Regions from separate parts of the Paenibacillus sp. J22P143 genome, predicted to be linked through region 1. Evidence: riboswitches for the same ligand, from Rfam matches in the RefSeq annotation. Region 1 holds a riboswitch; the other holds the start of a gene.
What was found. Region 1 has a riboswitch for cyclic di-GMP ahead of AC58PQ_RS06795 (hypothetical protein). Riboswitches for the same ligand answer to the same signal wherever they lie in the genome.
Positions count from the first base shown of each region.

Region 1 (5,557 bases):
CTTGACATCAAAAATTTGTTGCCAGTTTTGCCTGACGGCTGGTTACCGGTTTTGAAGGGAGTATATTTTGCATTTAGCGCTTATGTAGGCTATGATCTGCTCCTTTATGCCTACCCGTACGTGCAGACCTCAAGCAAAAAGAAGCTGCTTTTTACAATGTTGCTGGCGAACGGCAGCACGACCATATTCTATGTTGTGGTCTGCCTGATCTGCTCTATGAAGTTCAGCTTGGAACAGCTCTCCGTTATTCCAGAGCCAATCATTTTTATTCTAAAGAACTATAAGATTGACATCTTACAGAGTATTGATACCTTGTTCCTAATCTTCTACGCATGCATAGTATCGGCAACGATCTATGTCTATTTCTTTATGGCTGTTAAAGCATTGCTGCATATACGCAGTCAAGGTCTGGGCAAGCAGCATGTTTGGGTATGGGCAATTGTATGTGTTTGTTTCATTGGAAGTTTCTTTGTAGAGGAGCGTTTATCCATTTTGCGGTATGGCTCGATTCAGGACGTCATTTCTATCATATTGATCGTCGTTCTACCAGTCGTTCTGCTCTTGATTTCTGGACTACGAGGCACTGGGAGGAGCGAGATATGAAGAGAGTAATTACAGCACTAATCATTTGCCTGCTGCTAACAGGATGCTGGGATCAGCTTCAACTAAAGGAGATGCTATTTGCCGACATTATCGGGCTCGATTACGATGGTGACGGCAAACAGCTCAAGGTAAGCTTTGTTATTTCCTCGCTTAAGAATGTTTCTCAAGGCGGAGGCACCTCGAATAATTTATACCTTGCGTCAAAAGGCGAAAACCTCTATGACGCCGTAAATAATACAAACAAGGAAATGCCTGGAGCTCTTCATGTATTGGAGACCAGGTTGTTTCTAATCAGCACCCGATTTGCCAAAGATCAGCCGCTGAACTATCTGAATATTACTGGTCAATTTAGAGCCAATCCGTTATATGGCTATCTAGCGATGTATGACGGCGATCTTTCCAAGCTGCTGGCTACGAAAAAACTTAAAGAAGATCTGACTCCAGCGGATTTTTTAGTTGGCTTATTGGATGGTGAGATAAAAAGAGGAAAAATCCCTTCAAACCAATTACTCGAATATATACTCGGGGGAGAACGATTCATGAACGACTTCGCACTTAACCGATTCGAACCTTATGGGAACGGTGCTCGTCTTGCAGGTACCGGTTTGTTTAAAGACGGGACGTATACAGGCGTCAACCTGAATCCTGAAGATACCCAGCTGACCGTTCTAATGTATGGCGTTCTAGGCAATTCCGAGTCGCTCTCTGGTAAAATTGGTGAAAAAAATTATATGACTGTGATCAAGCATGCCAAACGAGATTTCCAGATTATCTCTAATCACGACGGTCTTAGCCAAATTAACATCTCGTTACAACTAGATCTTAAATTGATCGAGGCTGGGCTTGAATTAAAAAAACACACGAAACCTATGCTTATAGAGTTGGAGAAGGAAATTACAGTTGATCTAACTGCGAGGATATCTAACGTGATTGCAACCTTGCAAAAGAGCAATTGCGATATCTTGCAGCTTGGGCATGAGTTTGCTGCCTATCATCCGAAGCAGTTTAAAGGCAAGGACTGGTGGCGCGAGCAGTATCCGAAGATCACGATTAAGCCAGACGTTAAAATTCGAATTCTTAACTCCGGCGTATTGGACTAACACTGAAGTACCACTACGTACCGTATTTAGCTACGTATAGCTCACCTAAACAAACAAAATCCCTCACAAATGCCACTCATCTCTTTGCTATTCAGCAGCAGACAGACCGAGCACTTTGAGGGATTTATTGTTTCCAAATGACATCAATCAGCAGCGCCCACAAGGGGATAGACAGTAGAACGCTCCAGAGGCACCCTTTGGGCATCGCTAACTTGGGTTCCTCTTCGGTCTTCTGGTTACGTCCATTATTCCACATATTCCACCAACTCCAACGGCAACCCATCAGGATCAGCAAAAAACGTGTAGCGATTCCCTGTGATTGGATCCACTCGCACAGGTTCAACCGCGATTCCCTTACTTTCCAGCTCTTGAACACTTTGATCCATATCAGCAACAACGAAGGCCAAATGTCGTAAGCCCCGCGCCTCTGGTTGATTCACACGTAAAGGTGGATTCGGAAACGAGAACAATTCTATTTCTTGCTCCGTATGCCCAATACGCAAATCCAATTTATACGAGTCTCTTTCGGCGCGATAGGTTTCATGAATGACCGTGAGTCCAAGTAAATGAACATAAAAATGCTTCGAGCGCTCATAACGACCTAGTGACAATTAGAAAATCTCGAACAACAACAAAAAAGAACGATTCACCTAGATAGGCTGAACCGCTCTTAATTTGGATGATAAACATTGAAATAGTCTTGTTAAAAAGCCTTCGATCTGAGCCATCGGTGGCATTTTCACAGAAAGCTTTACTTCACCTTTCCAGTAGAAAATGAGAATGCTATTATTTCTTCCGTGGAACATTTCGACATCCCAACAGGCTTCCTTTAATGCATATTCTTCTCGGTTTATCATGAGCTTAGGTCCATCCGTGGATGGCACCAAACGTGCAACATGGTTACCGCATAACGAGGTTGCTTTCTGTTCCTCTTGCAATTGATTGTTCGATTTCATGCCGCTAGGGTCTCCTTTGTGCAAATTGTTGAGATTTGTTTTTTTGTTTCGCTATGACAGAGAAAAAAACCCACCGTAGTGAACCGACTAGAGGGGTTCTGATGTGAATTCCCAATCGTTCGGCGGCTGGCTGGCTGCTTGTCCTTTGCAGGAGAAGTAAGGCCCCTGTAGCTTTGCGTCACTGGCTTTCGCCAGCTTTGCCTTTGTCGAGATGGCGTGCAGAATCTTTTTAGTTGAAGCCGTGAATGAAACGATACATCCTATACTCTCAAGGATAAGGGATGGCGATTTGAATTCGAATAGTTCATAGGAACTAATTTTACGAAATTCATCAAAATGTTTGCATTTTCGACGATATTTTCACCGTTTTTTGACGTATTGTGCCTCTCCAATAGAAAATGGAACCCACCAAGGATAACATAGCAATCACGAGAAACAGCGTACTACCACCATAAGATACCAATAAAAATCCGCCAATCCATGGCCCCATAAAATGTCCGATGTTCGTTAGCGTTTGAGCGCCATAATACGTTCCACGCATTTGTTCCGGGGCAAGCTTATCAATCAACATGTTCGCGGCAGGATAATTCAGAATTTCACCAAAAGTGAAAATTCCCATCGATATAATGAGCCATGTGAGCGAATGCGAAAAGGCAAATCCGATATCGCCTAAAGCGAACATCAAGTTTCCAACAACGATGGCGGTTAAAGGTGAATACTTTTCAGCCCATTTCCCCAGCGGTATCTGCATCGCAATGACGACAATGGCATTGGCGCTCATGAGAATCGCAAACATTTTGACCCCATCAGCAAAATCCCTTTGAAGGTACTGTGATAATGTGACCATAACCTGCGAATATCCGATGGCTCCGATAATTCCGCCGATAATGTACAATCGGAAGGTGACATCCTTACGAATGACGCTTAATGCCGAACTAAAAGTAACGAGTGCTTTCTTCTCACCTTCGATTTTCTTAATGCCGAACTTAATGAGCAGTGCGTAAAGCGTCACACCGTAGATTAAATAGATGATACCTGTGAGCAGGAATGGCAAGGATCCATTCAATGTCGCAAAGAACGCCCCCAGCAAAGGGCCTACAGCCACACCAACGTTAATCGCCATATACCGGAGTGAAAATACCTGTAACCGTTTGGACGGCTCTGTTAAATCGGCCATTAAGGCTTGAGACACAGGCTCATAGAAAGAACGACAAAGTCCATTTAGCATACCCAGCAGCATAAATAAGACCGGTAATTTGACAACTCCGAAGCCAAGGAATACGAATCCCCATCCGAAGAGAGCCGCGAGCATAATCACGCGCCGTCCGAATCGGTCTGACAACGTGCCGCCAACAAACCCGCCGAATGTGCCTGCCAAAGCACCCATGCCAATTACGATACCAATAAGTCCAGGACTCATAGTTGAGTGCTTAGCCAAATAGATCGCGAGAAACGGTAAACTCATAGAAGACGCAGCCCGAGCCATGACTGTTCCTAAGATAAGCGTATGTACGATTGGATGATAGGATTGAAAAAAATGACGGATACGATTCATATACGATGACTCCTCTCGCTGACAACAGAATTGCCCTACGGTTAATTAATAGACGCCGAATTCCAATTATACATGAAATGGGTGGATTGTGTCGTATTTTCGAACTAGGAACTTTACCTTTTCATATACGCCTTCTCTCAGATGGTATTTATTGGGTGGAGGTTTTATAATGGCGATATGGAGGTGCTTGAGATGAAAATAGCGATCACAGGCGGCAGCGGGTTTATTGGAAAACGATTAATTTCGTTCTGGTTGGGACAAGGTCATGAACTCATTAATATATCACGCTCTTCCTCGAAGCAGGTTCATGGTATCCGAACATTAACATGGGACGAGTTGGAGAACAATGCTGAACTCCTTGAAGGACTTGATGCCATTGTGAATTTGGCTGGTGAATCCGTTAGTCAGCGTTGGACAGCCGCGGCCAAGACGCGGATTGTTCAATCCCGCTTGCAGGCAGCGGAGCGTGTAGCCAAGCTTGTTGCGAAGTTAGATCCTAAGCCTAAGGTTGTTGTGAATGCTTCTGGTATGTCTTATTACGGCATCTCCGAGACGGACACCTTTGACGAGAACAGTCCTTATCGAAATACAGACTTCTTAGCTGACGTAGTCAAACAGTGGGAGGCAGCTGCTGATCTTATCCAAGGTACACGGGTCGTGAAGGTTCGAGTTGGACTTGTGTTGGATAATAAAGAAGGTGCATTTCCCAAGATGGCACTCCCCTATAAGCTTGGCGTAGGCGGCACCGTTGGCAGCGGCAGGCAATGGCATTCGTGGATACATATTGATGACATGGTGAGATTGATCGATTTCTGTGTGCAAAATGACGCGATAATCGGTCCCGTGAATGCCACGGCTCCAAATCCCGTTACTAATCAAGATTTGGGACGCGCGATTGCGAAAGCTCTGCGAAGACCAAATCTATTTCCAGTTCCCGCTTTCATGATGAAGCTGATTTTTGGAGAACTTTCTGTTCTGCTTCTGGAAGGTCAGAAGGTGATACCTCGTGTCCTGCAGCAGCATGGATTTGTGTGGCGTTTTCCTTTACTAGCAGGCGCTCTTGACAATCTGTTGAAAAAATAGCTTTTCATCCTCATTAAAATTGTGTACAATTAAATTGCGCGAAATACTAGTGACGGAAGGTTGTGCCCCTATGAGCGTTCATCAATTTCAAGTAAAGAACATTCGCGGTGAAGAGAAATCACTTGGTGAATACAAAAATCAGGTCCTACTCATTGTAAATACCGCGACACAATGCGGATTAGCTCCACAGTTCAAAGGGCTTCAAGAACTACACGACACCTACAAAGATCAAGGTTTTAGTGTCCTAGGCTTTCCCTGCA
Region 1 is NZ_JCAUAQ010000002.1:701,659-707,215, reverse strand. It holds gene AC58PQ_RS06815 (GerAB/ArcD/ProY family transporter) at 1-603, shown strand, start outside; gene AC58PQ_RS06810 (Ger(x)C family spore germination protein) at 600-1,703, shown strand; gene AC58PQ_RS06805 (hypothetical protein) at 1,828-1,959, opposite strand; gene gloA2 (SMU1112c/YaeR family gloxylase I-like metalloprotein) at 1,949-2,314, opposite strand; gene AC58PQ_RS06795 (hypothetical protein) at 2,354-2,659, opposite strand; cyclic di-GMP riboswitch class I at 2,778-2,871, opposite strand; gene AC58PQ_RS06790 (MDR family MFS transporter) at 2,991-4,214, opposite strand; gene AC58PQ_RS06785 (TIGR01777 family oxidoreductase) at 4,407-5,297, shown strand; gene AC58PQ_RS06780 (glutathione peroxidase) at 5,368-5,557, shown strand, end outside.

Region 2 (5,557 bases), on a different contig from region 1:
GATGGCGTTGGTATTATTTGAAAATTGCACCTACAGACATGATTAGAAAGACGCCTTGGTATATACTCGTGTTCGCCTTCAGTATGTATGTGATTATATATGGTTTGAATAATATCGGATTAACTCAGATGCTCATCCATCTTATGCAACCTCTCGTTTCTGGTAGTTTAGTGCATGCAAGTGTAATGATGGGAATTCTGCTTACTATTTTATCGAATTTATTCAACAATCATCCTGCATTGATGGTAGGAACATTAACCTTGACGAACATGGGTCTTGATCCCCTTACCTTAAAAATTTCTTATCTGGCTAGTGTAATTGGCAGTGATATCGGTTCCCTCATCTTACCAATAGGAACACTTGCAACCATCATGTGGATGCACATTATCAAAAAAGGAAAAGTGAAACTTAGCTGGGGCCAATACTTGAAGGTAACTGTTACCGTCATCCCAATCACTGTTATTTTCACTTTAGTGATTCTAGCATTTTGGGTATCTTGGATTTTTTAATTCGACTGAAATGATTAAAACTGGAGGTTATTCGTATGCGTGTGCAACAACATTTTGTTGGTCAACAAGTGATCGTTGAAATTTCAGGAAATAATTTTTGTAAAGGTAAAGTAATTGATTTAGGGTTGGATATCATGGTCATGGTCAATAATCAACAGTTCTATTATATCCCCTTAGTCAACGTACAGAATGTAAGACTGAATCCAGAGTCTAGTACGGAACCCGAGCAATTATCTGATGAAACGCCAATCGATTATCAGGAGGACAGCCTCTCATTTCGAAAGATATTAAATAATGCAAAAGGGCGATTTGTAGAGATTTATGTAACTGGCAATAAAACAATCCATGGTTATTTAACCAGTATTATGAATGATTATTTCGTCTTCTACTCGCCGGTCTATAAAACTATGTTTGTCTCTATGAATCACCTAAAATGGTTAATTCCTTATCACGCTCATCTCACACCTTATTCGCTTAATAGTCAATCACTTCCATTGAGTCCTTTCAACATTACCTTATCCAGAACTTTTGAAGGGCAATGTAAAAAATTGGAGGGAAACCTAGTTGTTTTTGATCTTGGAGATAACACGAAGAAAATAGGCTTACTTTACAAAGCGGATAGTGGTTCAATAGAGCTGATAAACGCAAGTGGAGATAAAGTAATTTGGAATTTACAGCATTTAAAAACGGTATATACGCCATGATTGATGAAGGATATTTTTTCAAAATAAAAAAACGACCTTCTAGGGGAAGGTCGTTCGAAAAAAGGTTGAAATATGCAACTATGCACACCTCATTTTATGAGACAATGGACTAATATGTTTGGGTGTTTAGCTAGACGAAAAAATTAGTCCTCTGGCAGCATGCTTCCATCCTAATGTAAAGCTAATTCTAGAGAGATTGGACACGCTTTCACATGATCATTTTTGTGCTTTCGATTGATAAATTTTGTGTTAACGGCCGATAACAGCAACTTAGCCACTACTGGGAATGACAACGTGATTTCATCGTTTAAAATCCAATGACAAAAACCGGCTTAGCCACTTTTTCACAGTGCCTAAGCCGGTTTTATTCAACTTCAAGCAAGAATATGCCCCAATTACAAAACTTTTTTTACGTTCGACATGAGACAACGTTTATTGCTATATACAGGTGAATTTCACCTACACTATAATAATGAAACAGCATTGAAAAGGGCAAATCATTGGAAACAATGAGACGCAAAGCCATGGCCTAACGCATTCCGAATGGGATGCTATGGTTGACAGGTTGCCGGATATGAAGGGGATGATCCTTTATTCGGGATGATCCTTTTTTTATTTCGTGAAAATCGTAGGAGGGCTCTCATTTGCCAATTGTAAGTATCTCCGTTCTTATAACCGTTTGCGGTGCACTGATCGGTCTTCTAGTAGGTCTTCTCGTCGCATTCAGAACGAGAGCCATCCGTTCGAGGTTCCTTATTGGGGCTTCCATTTATGAATCAGCCATCGATTGTATTCTCATGTTTACATCTGAGGGCAAGATTATTGAATGTAATCCTGCAGCAGAAGCCATATTCGGATACAAGCGTGAAGAGGCGCTTAAACGTACTTTATTCCATTTCCTATTTTCTATCGATCAGGATGGACAAGCTGCTGCTAGTTTATATCAACTGCTGCATCAGAAGTCGGATTCCATCGTGGGCAAACGCATCGAAATTACGGCTTACCGAGCGGACCACAGCACATTTCCGGCCGAAATTATCATAACGGATATGGTTTATGGGAGAAATAAGATGTATACAGCCTGCCTGCGGGACTTAACCGAAATCAGGAAATCCGAAGAACTGATGCATCAATTAGCGTACTTTGATCATTTAACGGGATTGCCTAATCGCAATCAATTTAATGAGCTTTTTGAGCGTGCTCTATCTCGTGCTCAACAAAACAATGAGACCTTAGGCGTTATGTTTTTGGATATTTATCGGTTCAAATGGATTAATGACTCTTTCGGTCATTTGATTGGGGATCACACGCTTCAAAGATTCGCTGCTTTACTTGCTAGTTGTTTACCCATACATGGATCCGTCTCCCGGTTGAGTGGGGATGAATTTGTCATCCTACTTCCCCAAGGTGATCAACAAAAAATTACGGAACAAGCCCAGAACATCATCGCCTTGCTGGAGATTCCTTTTCATATGGAAATTGGCGACATCTATGTGTCTACGAATATTGGTATTTCCATATATCCTTACGATGGAGATACACAGGAGCTTTTGCTTAATCATGCAGACCAAGCCATGTATGCAGCGAAAGAGCAGGGTCGAAACAATTACCAATTTTTCCAACCAGGTATGCAAATGAAATGTTCCCAGAGAATTGTCTTTGAACACTCTTTGCAAGGTTAGCTGCACCCTGCCTTCGGAAGAGTCCACCACGTTCCCCTTCACCGCTTCTCTCGGGTTAGTCCATTTTTTCGGCTAATTCCGCCCGCAAGACCACTTCCCTATGCTGCCTCTATGGACGAACGCGTCCACGGAGGAATATAGCCGACTTATTGAGCCGAACAAATAAATCTTTATATTTCAAAGAAAAAACCTTCCCCTCAGCTTATCGCATAGTGGGAAGGCCCTCTGGTTATTCAAATATATTTGATCAAAATACTCTCCACATGCTCCAGATGCTCGCGCATCGCCTCAGAAGCCAGCACGGGATCTCCGTTTAGAATCGCTTCATAAATCACTTTATGTTCCTTCAAAAGCTGGACAGCCACTTCCTGATTCGCATACAGCTCCGCACGGCGGATGTCGCGAATCATCATTTCCATCGCATTGCGGATCGAGTCACACGTCTGCACCATAATGGCGTTGTGTGTCGCTAGAACGAGCAGCTCATGGAAAGCAAGATCGGTTCGTTCACCCTCAGCGTCATTGCCTACGGAGCTCTCCATGTCTTGCATGATGCGCTGCAGCTGCGCTAAGTCCTCAGCTGTTCTTTTCCGCGCAGCAATCGATGCAATTGAAATCTCTAGCGATTGTCTCACTTCCATGAGCTCCAGGAGCGTCGTTCGATTCATGCGAAGCGACGTCCATTCTGGCAGGGAAACCTCGGCAGGTGCTTGCCGTATGACACGACACGCACCGCCCTGCCGAATCTCAATGAGACCCATCGCTTTCAAGGCGCTTAGCGCTTCCCTCATCGTGGAACGCCCGACGCCGAAGCGCTCGGACAGCTCCTTCGTAGAAGGAAGCTTATCCCCCATCTTCAACTGTCCCTGCAGAATCATCTCTTTGATCTGCTGGGCGATCTCATCATAGTGATTCTGTTTCTGCAGCTTCATAACTTCCATATGAGTACCTCTTCTATCCGATAAGTAGCACGTGCACAATCCCTGGGCCATGAACACCGATCGTCAAATCGTTCTCAATGTCCGCCGAACGGCTCGGACCCGAGATGAAATGGATACCGGCCGGCAGGTCTTTCCTTGCTATCTGATCGAGTGGGGCGAGTATTTCGCCTAGTCTCGTTCGCAATCGTTCAATCGGCAGCAGGACGATCAAAGCCGTGGGAAGCAGGCTCACCGATCTGCCCTTTTCTTTCGATGATAGCACAGTTAGTGATCCCGTGTAAGCCGCCGCATGATCTGCTAGGACAATACCCAGATCAGCATTCGCTGCGCTGGCTTTCCAGTTGGTATCCTCATCAGTATTCCATATCGCGAGGTCGACTTCTGGGAGAGCATCGGCTAGCTCCAGCGCATGCAGCTCCGCTTGATCCTGGTGGATAACACGCTTCACGCTTAACGTGCCCACGAGTTCTTGGATGGTTGCTTTCGCCGCCTCCATCGAAGGTACTCTGACAACGTACCCGCCTGCGGCATGGAAGTTCGTCGTGAAGTTCTCGATGCGCTCCTCGGGGGACCAGTTAAAAGCTTTCCAGCTATCCGATGCCCCTTGGAAAGGATGCGCAGGCTTCTCGGTTACCCGTGCACGCCCCAGCTTCTGGGCGATGCCTTGAATGAAACGTTCTTGCTCAGCTATGGCCTTCTGATCCAGCTCAGCTAACTTTTCCTGCCATTCTGGCGTAATGTCTCGTTTAGCCATGATGATGTCCTCCCTTTTTGCCCCGTGCTGCCAATGCGTCCGCCATCCTTGCTTGGATAGCCGGATCGGCCTCTGTTAGTCCATGACGAATCTCTTGCTCGAGTGTTTTCCAGCCATCACGGAAGGATGCTTTCGGCAGGCTTGGCGTTACCCGATAGGAGTTCCACCCTTTAAGCGGCCCTACTTTCAGTCGGATGCCACCGTCGCGAACGACCAGCTTTTGACCGATTCTGCCCAACTTGAGCACGACGCCCAAACGCTTCGAGTTCCCCATCACCGCAGCAAAACCTTTCATACCCGCAGCCTCGATCTTGTCACCATGGCCCGCCTCGACCTTGCGTCTGCGCAGTGACACGAGCATGTCGTGCAGCGGAATCTTCACCGGGCAGGCCTCATAGCAGGCCCCGCAAAGACTTGATGCGTTGGCGATGTCGTCCCATTCCGCCACGTTTTTCTTGAGCGCAGGTGTGAGCACCGCGCCGATTGGTCCGCTGTACGTGCCGCCATAGGCGTGGCCGCCGATATGGCGGTACACCGGGCAAGCGTTCAGACACGCGCCGCAACGGATACAGTTGAGCAGCTCTTGAAACTCAGGATCACCAAGCTGCTGCGAGCGACCGTTGTCCACGATGATGATGTGCATCTCTTCCGGACCATCCGCATCTACGTCTCTGCGCGGACCTGTGATGCCTGACATGTATACGGTCAGCTTTTGCCCTGTTGCCGAACGTGGGAGCAAGGTCGCCATGACCTCAAGATCCGCCCACGTAGGGATAATACGCTCCATTCCCATGAGCGTGATTTGCGTCTTGGGCACCGTCGTGACCATGCGGGCGTTGCCTTCATTTTCGAACAAGACCATCGATCCGCTCTCCGCAATGGCAAAATTGCAGCCCGTCATCCCAATATCCGCTTCTAGGAATTTCTCTCTTAATTTCTTACGCACATAGCCAGCCAGTATCGTCGT
Region 2 is NZ_JCAUAQ010000021.1:69,176-74,732, forward strand. It holds gene AC58PQ_RS22655 (ArsB/NhaD family transporter) at 1-509, shown strand, start outside; gene AC58PQ_RS22660 (YwrJ family protein) at 545-1,213, shown strand; cyclic di-GMP riboswitch class I at 1,695-1,786, shown strand; gene AC58PQ_RS22665 (diguanylate cyclase domain-containing protein) at 1,858-2,895, shown strand; gene AC58PQ_RS22670 (FadR/GntR family transcriptional regulator) at 3,129-3,836, opposite strand; gene AC58PQ_RS22675 (LutC/YkgG family protein) at 3,850-4,590, opposite strand; gene AC58PQ_RS22680 (LutB/LldF family L-lactate oxidation iron-sulfur protein) at 4,583-5,557, opposite strand, start outside.
Region 2: linked by a shared signal. The riboswitch ahead of AC58PQ_RS22665 (diguanylate cyclase domain-containing protein) and the one ahead of AC58PQ_RS06795 (hypothetical protein) in region 1 are both predicted to bind cyclic di-GMP.